One region of the Bacillus sp. FDAARGOS_235 genome, then DNA from elsewhere that is predicted to be linked to it. Evidence: riboswitches for the same ligand, from Rfam matches in the RefSeq annotation. Region 1 holds a riboswitch; each other region holds the start of a gene.

Region 1 (4,862 bases):
AAATTGGGACTATTAGGGGAAGATTGCTTGTAATAATTACAGTACGATTAATAAGAACATTGAATTGTAAGGAGTGAGAAATACGTGTTGAATATTTTAATAGTTAATTTTCCTGCAGAGGGACATGTAAATCCTACATTAAGTTTAGTAAAGGCTTTTACTGAAAGAGGAGATAAGGTACACTATATTACAACGGAAAACTTTAAGGAAAGGCTTGAAGTTTTGGGAGCTATTGTACATACTCATCCGGATTTATTAAAGGAGATTTCTATTGATAATGAAACTTCCTATGGATTAACAACTTTCTTTCATGTACATGTTCAAACTTCTTTATATATATTAGAAATTACGAAAGAATTATGTAAAAGCATAAATTTTGATTTCGTAGTTTATGATATATTTGGTGCCGGAGAGTTAGTAAAGGAATATTTACAAGTTCCAGGCATAGTTTCCTCTCCTATATTTTTAATTCCACCAGAAGTATTGGAAACCTTACCTTTTCATCCAAATGCAGAAAAACAATTCCAACCCGATGAACTCTCTGAAAAATTACTGTATCAAATGGAACATGAATTTGGAGTAAAGCCCAAAAATCATCTTCAATTTATGCAAAATAAGGGAGACATTAGTCTCGTGTATACAAGTCGTTATTTTCAACCTAATAGCGATTCGTTCGGAGAAAAGAATGTTTTTATTGGGCCGAGTATGATAAAGCGCAAAACAAATATAAAGTTTCCACTTGAATTGCTTTCAAAAAAGAAAGTTATTTATATTTCAATGGGAACACTTCTTGAAGGGCTCGAACCATTCTTTAATACTTGTATTGATGCTTTTTCAAATTTCGAAGGGATTGTAGTAATGGCGATCGGTGATAGAAATGATATTTCAAAAATTAAGCAAGCTCCAGACAATTTTATTATATCCCCTTACGTACCTCAATCAGAAATATTAAGTGAAGCAAATGTTTTTATTACACATGGTGGAATGAATAGTGTACACGATGCAATTCATTACAATGTCCCATTTGTGATAATACCGCATGATAAAGATCAACCAATGATAGCGCAAAGATTAACTGAACTTGAGGCAGCACATAGATTATTGAAAGAGCATGTTAATGTGCAAACTTTAAAAGAGGCGGTAACAGACGTTCTTTCAAATGAAAAGTATAAACATGGCATTCGAAAACTGAATGAAAGTTTTTTAGGGTGTGGTGGTTCCAAAAGAGCCATTGCAGTTATTGATGCTCTTTTAAATAAATAGTTCGGACAATATACAAGCATAGAGGCTCTACCTTTATGCTTGTATATTATTATCCAGCAAATTGTACAGCAGTATTTGCATGTAAAAAAGCAGTATCAAAAACAGGAACAGTAAGGTCATTTTGGGAAATAAGTAATGGTATTTCAGTACAGCCTAGTAATATACCTTCCGCACCGTTTTGAATTAATGAATTGGTAATTTGTATTAGTTTCTCTCTTGAAGTTTCTGAAATAATGCCTCTACTTAATTCGTTTAATATGACGTGATGGATAAAAGTTCTTTCTTCGTCATTTGGGATAAGTGTCTCAATGTTATATTTTGCTAGTCGTGATGTATAAAAATCTTGTTCCATCGTTTGTTTCGTTCCTAATAGTCCGATACGTTTTATATTCTGTTCTACCATTTCTTTAGCACTTACATCACCGATATGAAGAAGTGGAATTGATATTGCTTGTTCTACTTCCTCAGCAAATAAATGGACTGTATTTGAACACATTAATAAACATTCCGCCCCGGACTTTTCAACCTTTTTAGCAACTGTGACTAATTCGTTTTTTACTTCTTCATATTGATGGTTTTGTAATAAAGTAGTTACTTCTCCAAAATCCATACTATATAAAACGAGCTTCGCATTTTGATCGTATTGAGAGAGTGTTAGCGTATTAATATGTTTATAGTATAGTGATGTAGATTCCCAGCTTAACCCACCAATTAAACCAATTACTTTCATCATACATTCCCCCTTGTAACAATTTCGAATCCATTATTTCATAATTCCGATAAGAATACAATGATTTAAATACACTATTTAATAAAAAATAAAAATAATTAGAAAAGTGTTGAAATTTATCTTTCTTAGTGCCATAATACGAATTACAAATTAATACTTATCCAGAGAGGTGGAGGGAACGGCCCTAAGAAACCTCAGCAACCCCTATGTGCATTCATAGGAAGGTGCTAATTCCGCAGAGGACACGATGTGTTTTTTGAAAGATAAGAGGATTCTTGCACGTGAAAGAAAATGACCTCTTATGTAAGAGGTCATTTTTTGTTGTATAGAAAGGGAGTGTCGATGCATAATTCATTATTAAAATAAATATAGAGTAATGAAAGCTGACTAATTTGAGAGGAGAATTGAAATGAACAAATTATCAACAAAGTTAGTAGTAGCAATCGGAATCGGAGCAGCTTTATATGGGATATTAGGACTTTGGGGATTTACTATTGCACCAAATACATTTATTAAACCTGGATTAGCTATATTAACCATTTTTGGAGCGTTATTTGGTCCAGTAGCAGGACTGTTAATAGGACTTATCGGTCATACCGTAACAGATACGATCTCTGGTGGGGGGATTTGGTGGGGCTGGGTTCTGAGCTCAGGAATTATTGGTTTTGCGATGGGGCTCATTCAAAAAAGAGGTGGGTTTAATGTGAAAAATGGGTCGTTTAGTAAGGGAGATATTTCTTATTTAGCAATTACTGGTTTAGTAGGTATTGTCATTGCTATTATATTTGCTGGGGTATTCGATATTATCGTGATGGGAGAACCGTTTGACAAAATTGTTATACAAGTATTAGGGGCAACCATTGCTGATGTTATTATTTTCTTAGTTCTTGGATTACCGATTACAATTGGCCTAGCAAAATCGAATAAAAAACATACACATTTAAAAATTGAAAAGTAGGGATGTTAACATGCAACCAATTATTTCGTTTGAAGAATTCAGCTTTCAATATAAGCATGCTGCGCAGCCTACTTTGAAAGATATTACATTTCATATCAACCCTGGAGAAAAAGTACTAATTGCTGGACGAAGCGGTTCTGGGAAGTCGACATTAGCTCATTGTATTAATGGGCTAATCCCATTTTCGTATGAAGGGATTAGTGCTGGTAACGTATTAATTGCTGGTAAAGACCCGAGGAAAGGCAGTATTTTTGAACAGAGTAAGCATGTAGGAACAATATTACAAGATCAAGATGCTCAGTTTATTGGCCTTACAGTAGAAGAAGATGTCGCTTTTTATTTAGAAAATGAATGTGTAAATCAAGATGATATGAAAAAGAGTGTTGCAGACTCATTAACAAAGGTAAAGATGCATACTTTTCGTAAACAAAGTCCGCATGAATTATCAGGAGGACAAAAACAAACGGTTTCTCTTGCAGGTCTCTTAACAACAAATGCGGATATATTATTGTTCGATGAACCTTTAGCAAACTTAGATCCGCTAAGCGCCATACATACGATAGAACTTATGAAAGATATACATGCACAAACTAATAAAACAATTGTAATTATTGAACATCGAATAGAAGAAATATTAAAATTGGATTTAGATAAAATGATTTTAATTGATGAAGGTAAAGTCATTACGGTAGGGACTTCGGAAGAAATATTAGCATCAAATATATTGCCTCGTATTGGCTTAAGGGAGCCGATTTATATTGAAGCATTAAAGAGATTACATTTTGATAGTAATAATGCCGTAATATATCCACTGGAAAAAATTCAAAAGGAAAAAATTAGTGGCGTTTTAAAAGAATGGATGGAGAAGCAAGTTTTTTTTAAAGATGCTACTAAAAATAAAGAATTATTAAGAGTAGAGAATTTATCATTTTCCTATCCTAATAGACAAAGAGTATTGAAAAATATAAATTTTTCGATAAGCAAAGGAGAACTTATCGCTCTTTTAGGACACAATGGAGCTGGAAAATCAACATTAGCTCACAGTCTTATTGGTATAAATAAAACAAGTAATGCAGGGATTTTATTAGATGGAGAAAATATTAGTTCTTGGTCTATTCGTAAGCGTGGGGAGATGATCTCTTATGTGATGCAAAATCCAAATCATATGATTACACAACCTACTGTTTTAGAAGAGGTTTCATTCACATTAAAATTAAAAAAGTTTTCTAAGAAAGAAGTTAACTATAGAGCTGAAGAATCATTAAAAATCTGTGGTTTATATCCATTTCGTAATTGGCCAATTCAGGCATTAAGCTATGGGCAGAAAAAGAGATTAACTATCGCATCTGTATTAACAACAAATCCTAAACTTATCATATTAGATGAACCGACGGCTGGACAAGATTATTATCATTATAAACAGTTTATGTCATTTATTAGAAACCTGGCTAAAAAGGGAATATCCTTTATTTTCATAACACACGATATGAATCTAGCATTAGAATATGCAGACCGAGCGGTAGTTCTACATGAGGGAGAAATCATTGCGGATAATACTGCAACTACTGTATTAGGACATAAAGAAACGTTACAAAGAGCCAATCTAAGAGAGAGTTCTTTATTCGAGCTTGTTACATTTAGTGAAATTTCATGTCCAGAAAAGTTTATGGAACTTTATTGCGATGTTAGTAGGAGGGAGGAAAATGCATAATACGTATTTTCGTCGTATGGATGGGGCTGTGAAATTAGTTTTGTTTATATTTTGTATGACGCTTACTTTTATGTTTTTTGATTTTCGCATATTACTAATTTTATTTATGTTTGGATGTATCGGACTCTTACTTGCTAAAATTCCACTTCGTAAAATTTTACTTATTTTTACTGTTATATTTACATTTAGTTTATTAAACA
Region 2 (4,862 bases), 1.8 Mb from region 1:
GAATCCATGCCACTTTGCAATCGAGACTTTTTGTTGATTTCCACCGCTAAGTGAATGAATAAAGGCTTTTGGGTCATTCGGTGAAATGCTGAAAGAAGAAATTGCCGCAGTAGCATTATTTAATTCGGTTTGTTTTCGTCTCCAACCTGATTGGTGTAAATTCGTGTGGCTTATAATATCTTCCGAAAGAAATACGCCTTGTTTTCTTCTTTCTTCTGGTACAAGTGCGATTTTCGCTTTAATCGCATCTCGCGGTGTTTTAATCGTTATATTTTGACCGTTTATTTCTGCGTGATAAGTATGATGAGCACCAAATAACGTTTCAGCAAGTGTTGTTTTGCCACTGCCAATTAATCCGTATATCACAACAGTTTCACCTTTCCGTACGGTGAGAGAAAGGGGAGAATGGTTTTTGTGTAATGGAAGTTCTTGTACTTTAAAGAATTCTTCGTTCCCTCGTTTTGGTGCTGCATTAATAGGAAGTGTAAGTTGTTTTCCAGTCATCGATTCTACAATTTGTTGATCTGTAACCTTTGTAATCGCATCAGAAAGTGCGACTTTACCATTATGTAATACAGTTACATCATCCGCGAAATTTCGAATCTCTGATAAACGATGAGAAATTAAGATGATGCCAATTCCTTTTGATGTTAAATCTTTTAATAGTTGCCCGAAGGTTTCAATTTCTTTCGGTCCAAGAGAAGAAGTAGGCTCATCTAATAAAAGATAATTTGTATTGTTGGATAAAGCTCTTGCGATAAGAAGTAATTGTTTTTCATGTAATGAGCAGTTTGAAACATCTTCAAAAATATTTAAATCAGCCTGTACAGTTTGCAAATGTTGTTTAGCGAGTGCGACTAATTTTGACTTTGAAAATAGTACTTTATTTTGCATTGCTAAATGATCGATAAGTACATTTTCTAATACAGATAATCCCGGAATAAGTCCGTGGTCTACTTCTTGTGTTACGAAAGAAATACCGTGCTTTTTTGCATCGCGTGGCGAAGGAAAGGAAACAGACTGATTATCAATTTTTATATCGCCAGCAACTGGTTGAATTTCACCAGTTGCTATTTTCAGTAGAGTACTTTTCCCAGCACCGTTCATTCCTAGTAGGGCATGAACTTTTCCTTTTTGAATATGGATAGAAACATCTTCTAGAACAGGTGTAGCGGCATGATAAGAATGTGTAATGTTTTGAAGAGAGAATGTCATCATTTTTTCTCCTTCTCTAATTTTTTCATCCAAGGAGAATACGCATCTTTCGAGTCTCCCCAACCGTTTATATGTTTTGATAATTGATCCATTGTTATATTTTCTTTTGGTAAACTATTTTTCTTTACTAAATAAGGTTCTAGTGAATAAATATCTGGCGTTTGTTCACCGGCAATTTTTTTGTATAAGAATCGTACTTGAACTTTCCCTACTTCAGCTGGATCCGTTGCAGCCGTAGCAGACCAAGGTGAGTTTTCTTTTTGCATAAGTTGTAAATCTTCATTACTTAAGTCAATGCTGTATACTTTTATATCTGTACGACCAGCTTGTTCAAGTGCTTTAACAGCTCCTTTAGCAAACTCATCCCACGAAGCGAAAATGGCTTGTAAATCTCCTTCTTTCGGATATTTTTTTAGTAAAGCTTCTACTTGTGTTTGTGTATCAAGTGGTGTGTTATTACTAGCAGTACCGAATCGCGCAACTTCTTTTATATTTGGATACCGTTTATAAAAAGCATCAATGATAACGTTACGACGTTCCATTGGAGCAAATCCGCCAACCCATACGACTGCGATATTTCCTTGTCCATTCAAATCTTCTGCTAACGTTTTTAATGATTTCCATGCAAGACTATAGTCATCTTGATCAATAATCGTTACACCTGGTAAGCGTAGATCGTTATCAAACGCGACTACGGGAATGTTCGCCTGTAACGCTTTTTCTACCCCAGGTTTTAATGCTTCAGATCGGCCATGATCAATTAAAATACCATCCACTTTTGAATTAATAGCAGTATCTAAATTTGCAGCCATTTTTGCTAAATCGTTATCAGAATTGTAGACTTGTACACTACCGCCAAATAGCTCGACTTGTTTTTTGACGCCCTCAATATATTGAGAGGAAAAAGTTCCGATAGACATTTGCATAATTAATGCGATTTTTAATGGCTTTTTTATTTGCTTTGGAATTTCTGTTTGTAAATGATTTTCAACTGTTGTAGTTACTTTTTTCACCGTTTGTTGCTTTTGTGAAGAGATAGCATCTTGTTCATTTGTACAAGCCGTCAATGTAAGTAATAGAAAAATAAGTACGATGGAACACAATTTTTTCATAAAAAAATCCCTCCTAAACTAAGAAGAGAGGGGAGGGAGTGAAAATAAAAAACGCCTTTTCATATAGAAAAGACGTCTTATCATATTACTCTTATCTTTCAACACAACGTGTTGTAAGAATTAGCACCGTGCCCATAAATGGGTCGGTTGCCGGGCTTCGTAGGGCTCATCCCTCCACCTGCTCTTGATAAGACATCGAATATTTAACTATTTTGAATTATTCCATGATTCTGTACAGTTGTCAAATGTTTTTTGAAAATAAAAAATCCCTCAGAAAGAGGGATTTTAATGTGGTAAGAATATCAATTGATAAGCGAACAAGATTCCGAATACATACACAAGTGGGTGAACAGAACGGAATTTACCTTTTGCCACTTTCATAAGTGGGTATGAAATAAATCCAAGTGCGATACCTGTTGCGATACTTGATGTAAGTGGCATGCTTAAGATTACTAAGAATGCTGGGAATGCTTCATCAAATGAATCCCAATCGATGTGGCGAACTGAACCCATCATAAGACTACCAACGATAATTAGTGATGGTGCAGTAATAGCTGATACACCAGATACAGCGCTCACTAATGGTCCAAAGAAAGCTGCTAATGCGAATAGAACAGCTACTGTAACTGTTGTTAAACCAGTACGGCCACCAGCTGCAACACCAGCAGAAGATTCAATGTAAGCTGTTGATGGTGTTGTTCCGAACATAGAACCGATTGTTGCTGAGAATGAGTCAGATAGAAGAGCTCGTCCTGCTTTTGGAAGCTTTCCGTCTTTCATAAATCCACCTTGTTGCGCAACGCCAAGTAGTGTACCTGTTGTATCGAATAGTGTAACAAGGAAGAATGAGAATACAACGCCGTATAATCCGTAGTTAATTACATCAGATACAGCAGTAATTGGATTTGATACGATAATACCTTCTGGTAATCCAGGCATTGATGTAACACCGTTTGAGAACGTTAATTGTCCTGTGAAGAAAGCGATAAGACCAGTTAATAGCATGCCGATAAATAGCGCACCATTTACATTTAAAGACATAAGGACAATTGTAATTCCAAGTCCAGCTAATGCTAGTAGAACTGGAGCAGAGTGAAGATCACCAAGTCCAACTAAGTTTGCATCGTTTTTTGTAACGATACCTGTTAAACGTAAACCGATAAAGGCGATAAATAGTCCGATACCAGCAGTAATTGCGTGTTTTAAGTTTTCAGGAATGGCTTCCATTAATTTTGTACGGAAAGATGTGAATGATAACAAAATTAAAATCATACCTGCTACGAATACAGCAGAGAATGCAATTGCGAAAGTCATGCCTTCATGAGCTTTTACAACAGAGTAAGAGAAGTAAGCATTTAATCCCATACCTGGTGCAATTGCGATTGGTAAGTTTGTAAAGATCGCCATAAATAATGTTCCGACAACAGCAGCGATAATTGTTGCTGTAAATGCTTGTTCAAATGGAACACCTGCATCCCCAAGGATGACAGGGTTTACGACAATGATATATGCCATTGTTAAGAAGGTAATAATACCTGCCATAATTTCAGTTTTAATAGAAGTTTTATGTTTTGAAAGGTTAAACATATAAACATCCTTTCTGTTTACGAATAATTTTCACAACAGTTATATATAATATTCGTTTTTTAACTATTTTGCAATAGTTTTGTATAAAAAGTTTACAACAATTCATATTTTGTGTCTTAAATTCGAATATTAATCGTAAAACTATGTGTGAATTGTAATTTTTTATTGTGCACATGATAAGGAAAAGGAGCTGAAGGAAGTTATGCCACAGCAAAAAAGCTTTTTAACAATGCCAGCCCAACATCAAAATAAACAGCCTGGTATTGAATCATTAATGAATCCACTTCCGCAGTTTGAAGATCCCAATTATAAGGGAAGTGAAAAGTTAAAGGGGAAGAATGTGTTAATTACAGGGGGAGATAGCGGGATTGGACGAGCTGTTTCCATCGCTTTTGCAAAAGAGGGTGCAAATATTGCAATTGCTTATTTAGATGAGGAGGAGGATGCGAATGAGACGAAACAACGTGTTGAAAAAGAAGGTGTAAAGTGTGTATTACTACCGGGAGATTTAAGTAATGAACAACATTGTAAAGATATTGTGGAAGAGACTGTTTCGCAGTTAGGTGGTTTAAATATTGTTGTGAATAACGTCGCACAGCAATATCCGCAGCAAGGACTAGAATATATTACAGCAGAACAGCTAGAAAAAACATTCCGTATTAATATTTTTTCTTATTTTCACGTTACGAAAGCAGCACTTTCTCACTTCAAACAAGGGGATGTCATTATAAATACGGCGTCTATCGTTGCATATGAAGGAAATGAAACTTTAATTGATTATTCTGCAACGAAAGGAGCTATCGTTGCTTTTACAAGATCTCTCTCTCAATCGTTAGTGCAAAAAGGAATTCGTGTAAATGGTGTTGCGCCAGGCCCGATTTGGACACCTCTTATTCCATCGAGCTTTGGTGAGAAGAAAGTGTCACAGTTTGGAAGCAATGTTCCGAT
Region 3 (4,862 bases), 1.2 Mb from region 1:
TGTTCCGCGCGTTTTTTGTCTATCTAAAAGCGTGCTGCAATGAATAGAAGATTGGGGTTATGAGTTTTAGAGGAAATAAGGGAGGAATTCAAATGTATTTACACGGCACAAGCCGAATCAATGGGCAAGGACACTTAGAAATTGGAGGGTGCGATACGACGCAGCTAGCAAAACAATACGGAACACCACTTTATGTATACGATGAAGAGTCTATTCGAGGGAAATGTCGTGCGTTTCATCGTGCTTTTAAAGAAAGTGGTTTCTCTTATCAAGTAGCATATGCAAGCAAGGCGTTCTTGTGCATGGAGATGTGCCGAGTAGCTCGTGAAGAGAACATGTCATTAGATGTTGTTTCGGGTGGGGAATTATATACTGCGCTCCAAGCAGGATTTCCAGCATCACGTATTCATTTTCATGGAAACAATAAAACAGAAGAAGAGATAGTGATGGCTCTTCAGGCGAATATCGGTTGTTTTGTAGTAGATAATTTCTTGGAATTAGAAGTTTTACACGATTTAGCAATGCAACATGGGAAATTTGTAAACATATTAATTCGTGTAACGCCTGGAGTAGAGGCGCACACACATGAATATATTACGACAGGCCAAGAGGATTCAAAATTTGGATTTGGCGTTTCAAATGGTCAAGCGATGCAGGCAATTGGGCTTGCTTTACAAAAATCAAATTATAATGTGTTAGGGATTCATTCACATATCGGATCACAAATATTTGAAACGGCTGGTTTTGTTCGAGCGATTGAAGTTCTTCGTAAATTTTTGGAAGAGGTGAGAGAGCAAACGAACTATGTAGTAAAAGTATTAAATGTAGGCGGAGGATTTGGAATACGCTATACAGAGTCAGATACACCATTAACTCTTGAGACATATGTGCGAGCTGTAACAAGTGCAGTGAGAGAACAATTTACAGTATGTGAATATCCATTGCCAGAAATATGGGTTGAACCAGGCCGTAGTATTGTAGGTGATGCGGGAACGACAATTTATACAGTTGGATCTGTGAAAGAAATTCCTGGCATTCGGAAATATGTATCCGTCGATGGTGGAATGACAGATAACTTAAGACCGGCTTTATATAGCGCTCGTTACGAAGCGATGTTAGCGAATCGAGGAAATGATGAGAATGAGGAACTCGTTTCAATTGCTGGGAAATGCTGTGAGAGTGGAGATATGCTAATTTGGGATATTAATCTACCGAAAGTTGCTTCTTCTGATTTACTAGCAATTTCTTGTACGGGAGCATATGGGTACTCGATGGCGAATAATTATAATCGAATTCGGAGACCAGCCGTCGTCTTTGCGAAAGGTGGCACATCGCAAATTGTTGTGGAACGTGAAACGTACGAAAATATCATTGGGAACGATCGCATACGTATTAAAGAGCTTGTTTAAATAAGGAAAAGGAGTTGTTCGAATGGGCAATTCCTTTTTATAAAGTGAAACTATAATCAGTGGGGGGGATTGCCCGCAAATAGCGGGATAAAATAAAATAATTAAAATATATCGGAAAACTAGGATTGAAAAAAATCAGAATTGTGATAAAATACAAATACAAAGCTTATCAAGAGAAGCGGAGGGAACTGGCCCGAAGAAGCTCGGCAACCTGCTTATAGAAAGCAAGGTGCTAAATCCAGCAAAATGGAATCCATTTTGAAAGATAAGGTAAAATATATTACCGAACAGTCTTTTCGAAATGGGAAAGATTTTTTTTATGAATAAAAAGGGGGGCTGTTCGCGTGAGCGTACGGGAACATTTTGATGAAGTATCTGAGAAAATTCAAGCGATGCTTGCTGATATGAAATATGGTTCAATTACAATTGTGGTGCAAGATGGAAAAGTAATTCAATTAGAGAAAAGTGAAAAAGTACGTTTAAAGTGAAAAGCGCTGACTAGAAAAACTAGAGGCGGTTTTAATCTATTTTAATAGATTAAAACCGTCTTTTTGCTTTTACAGGGGGAAAAAACATGTTGACGTATGAAACGTGGGAAGAAAATCGTGTTTCATTTTCAGAGGAAGATGAAACGAAAGGCGCGCTATCCGTATTAAGTTGGGCTTATAAAGAATATAAAGATGAAATTGTATACGCGTGTAGCTTCGGAGTGGAAGGCATGGTTTTACTGCATCTTATAAACCAAGTAAATCCATCTGCTAAAGTTGTATTTTTGGATACAAATGTTCATTTTCAAGAAACGTATGAATTAATTCAAAAAGTAAGAGAACGATTTCCTTCATTAAATATTATAGAAAAACAGCCGGAACTTACACTCGATGAACAAGCGAAGTTGCACGGTGAGAAACTATGGGAAAGCAATCCGAATCTCTGTTGTAAGATTAGGAAGATTTTGCCGTTAGAAAAATCACTTACAGAGGAAAAAGCGTGGATATCGGGCTTAAGAAGGGAACAATCAGAAACGCGTAAGCATACAAAGTTTATAAATCAAGATCATCGTTTTCAATCTATTAAAGTTTGTCCGCTTATTCATTGGACGTGGAAAGAAGTATGGCGATATGTATACAAACATAACTTGTCATACAACCCATTACATGATATTGGATATCCAAGTATCGGGTGTGAGAAGTGTACGTTACCTGTAGGTGCCGGTGGTGATTCAAGAGATGGTAGGTGGACCGGGAAAATGAAAACCGAATGCGGTCTTCATTACCAATAAGATGTATCTTGAAATAAAGCTAAGAGGGGATATAGAAAATGACTACAAGAAACGAATTAATAAACCGTGTAGATGAGACATACGACGTATCACAAATTGAAAAAGAAATTGAATTAGACAACATTGCATTAAGTGATTTAGAACTGCTAGCGACAGGGGGATATAGTCCGCTTACTGGTTTTTTAGGGAAAAAAGACTATGATTCGGTCGTAGAAACGCTTCGTTTAGCAGATGGAAGCGTATGGAGTATACCGATTACATTGCCAGTAACAGAAGAAGTAGCAGAGGGACTGAAAGCTGGAGAGGAAGTAAAACTTGTTAATGATAGAAATATATATGGTGTCATTCAAATAGAAGATATTTTTGCACCTGATAAAGAAAAAGAAGCTTTACTTGTATATAAAACGACGGATGAGGCTCATCCAGGCGTGAAAAAATTATATGAACGACCAGATGTTTATGTTGGAGGAGCTATTACGCTTATAAAACGCTTGGAAAATAAGCAATTTCCTTCTTATCATTTAGACCCAATTGAAACGAGAGAAGAATTTAAAAAACGTGGCTGGAAAACAGTAGTTGGATTTCAAACGAGAAATCCGGTACATCGTGCCCATGAGTATATTCAAAAATCTGCTCTTGAAATTGTAGATGGTCTCTTTTTAAATCCGCTCGTTGGGGAAACAAAGTCAGATGATATTCCTGCTGATGTAAGGATGGAAAGCTACGAAGTGTTGCTTCAAAACTATTATCCGAAAAATCGTGTCTTTTTAGGTGTATTTCCTGCAGCGATGCGCTACGCAGGACCAAGGGAAGCGATATTTCATGCATTGGTAAGAAAGAATTTTGGGTGTACCCACTTTATTGTAGGACGTGATCATGCTGGGGTAGGAGACTATTACGGAACATACGAAGCGCAGGAAATCTTTACGAACTTTACAGTGGAAGAGTTAGGGATTACGCCGCTATTTTTTGAACATAGCTTTTACTGTACGAGATGTGAAGCGATGGCTTCAACGAAAACGTGTCCGCATGGAAAAGAGGACCGTGTCATTTTATCAGGTACAAAAGTAAGAGAAATGTTAAGAAATGGTGAGATTCCGCCAAGTACATTTAGTCGTAAAGAAGTAGTGGAAGTGTTAATTAAAGGTTTGAAAAAAGAAGTAGTAACAGAATAGGGAGAGAACGAGATGGATACGAATATTACTTGGCACACAGCTTCTGTTTCGAAAAATGAGAGAAGAGTGAAGAATGGGCATCATAGTTTTGTAATTTGGTTTACTGGTTTATCAGCTTCGGGTAAATCTACAGTAGCGAATGCGGTTGCTCGTAAACTATTTGAAAAGAATATTGGAAATTATGTGTTAGATGGGGATAATATTCGCCATGGTTTAAATAAAGACTTAGGTTTTTCTGAAAGTGATCGTATGGAGAATATAAGGCGTATTGGCGAAGTGGCGAAGCTATTTGTAGATCAAGGTACTGTTGTTCTTACAGCGTTCATTTCACCATTTCGAGTAGATCGAAAACAAGTTAGGGATCTATTAGCGGCAGATGAGTTTATAGAAGTGTTTGTAAAATGTCCAATTGAAGAGTGTGAAAAACGTGATCCAAAAGGGTTATACAAAAAAGCGAGACAAGGTGATATTAAAGATTTTACAGGTATTGATTCACCGTATGAGGAACCAGATCGAGCGGAATTAATTGTAGAAACGCACAAGTATTCTATTGAAGAATGTGCAGAACAAATCGTGAAGTACTTACAAGAGCGTAGTTTTGTCCCGTTGTTTGCTGGGAAGTAAAACGCCCACCTCAAAATTCGGCTGGAGCAGGCTGTAAATGCCCGATTGGTGAGGGTTGATTAAAGTTTCACTTTATATAGGGGGATTTAAAAATGAGTTATGAAAAAGTATGGGCCAATAATGAAAAATTAAATCAGACTGAGAAAAATAAATTAGCAAAAGATGGTTTGGAAATTTTTAATGATATTCCTTACTATGCGGAAAATGGATTCGAATCTATTCCGAAAGAAGAGTGGGACGCATTTAAATGGGCAGGATTGTATTTGCAAAGACCGAAAGAAGCTGGCTATTTTATGATGCGTGTAAATATTCCTTCAGGGATTATTACAAATGCGCAGGCGGAAGTGCTTGCTTCTATCGCTGAGGATTATGGAC

Evidence for each region. Region 1 has a riboswitch for S-adenosylmethionine ahead of A6J74_RS03510 (ECF-type riboflavin transporter substrate-binding protein). Riboswitches for the same ligand answer to the same signal wherever they lie in the genome.
Region 2: linked by a shared signal. The riboswitch ahead of A6J74_RS12985 (sugar ABC transporter substrate-binding protein) and the one ahead of A6J74_RS03510 (ECF-type riboflavin transporter substrate-binding protein) in region 1 are both predicted to bind S-adenosylmethionine.
Region 3: linked by a shared signal. The riboswitch ahead of A6J74_RS09700 (YezD family protein) and the one ahead of A6J74_RS03510 (ECF-type riboflavin transporter substrate-binding protein) in region 1 are both predicted to bind S-adenosylmethionine.

Annotation. Positions count from the first base shown of each region.
Region 1 covers NZ_CP020437.2:361,924-366,785, reverse strand. The annotation lists gene A6J74_RS03520 (macrolide family glycosyltransferase) at 85-1,263, shown strand; gene A6J74_RS03515 (aspartate/glutamate racemase family protein) at 1,313-1,996, opposite strand; SAM riboswitch class I at 2,148-2,263, shown strand; gene A6J74_RS03510 (ECF-type riboflavin transporter substrate-binding protein) at 2,403-2,951, shown strand; gene A6J74_RS03505 (ABC transporter ATP-binding protein) at 2,962-4,662, shown strand; gene A6J74_RS03500 (energy-coupling factor transporter transmembrane component T family protein) at 4,655-4,862, shown strand, end outside.
Region 2 covers NZ_CP020437.2:2,148,923-2,153,784, reverse strand. The annotation lists gene A6J74_RS12990 (sugar ABC transporter ATP-binding protein) at 1-1,218, opposite strand, end outside; gene A6J74_RS12985 (sugar ABC transporter substrate-binding protein) at 1,215-2,327, opposite strand; SAM riboswitch class I at 2,416-2,521, opposite strand; gene A6J74_RS12980 (NCS2 family permease) at 2,613-3,914, opposite strand; gene A6J74_RS12975 (SDR family oxidoreductase) at 4,117-4,862, shown strand, end outside.
Region 3 covers NZ_CP020437.2:1,566,870-1,571,731, reverse strand. The annotation lists gene lysA (diaminopimelate decarboxylase) at 93-1,409, shown strand; SAM riboswitch class I at 1,573-1,681, shown strand; gene A6J74_RS09700 (YezD family protein) at 1,754-1,897, shown strand; gene A6J74_RS09695 (phosphoadenylyl-sulfate reductase) at 1,984-2,688, shown strand; gene sat (sulfate adenylyltransferase) at 2,727-3,863, shown strand; gene cysC (adenylyl-sulfate kinase) at 3,876-4,487, shown strand; gene A6J74_RS09680 (nitrite/sulfite reductase) at 4,580-4,862, shown strand, end outside.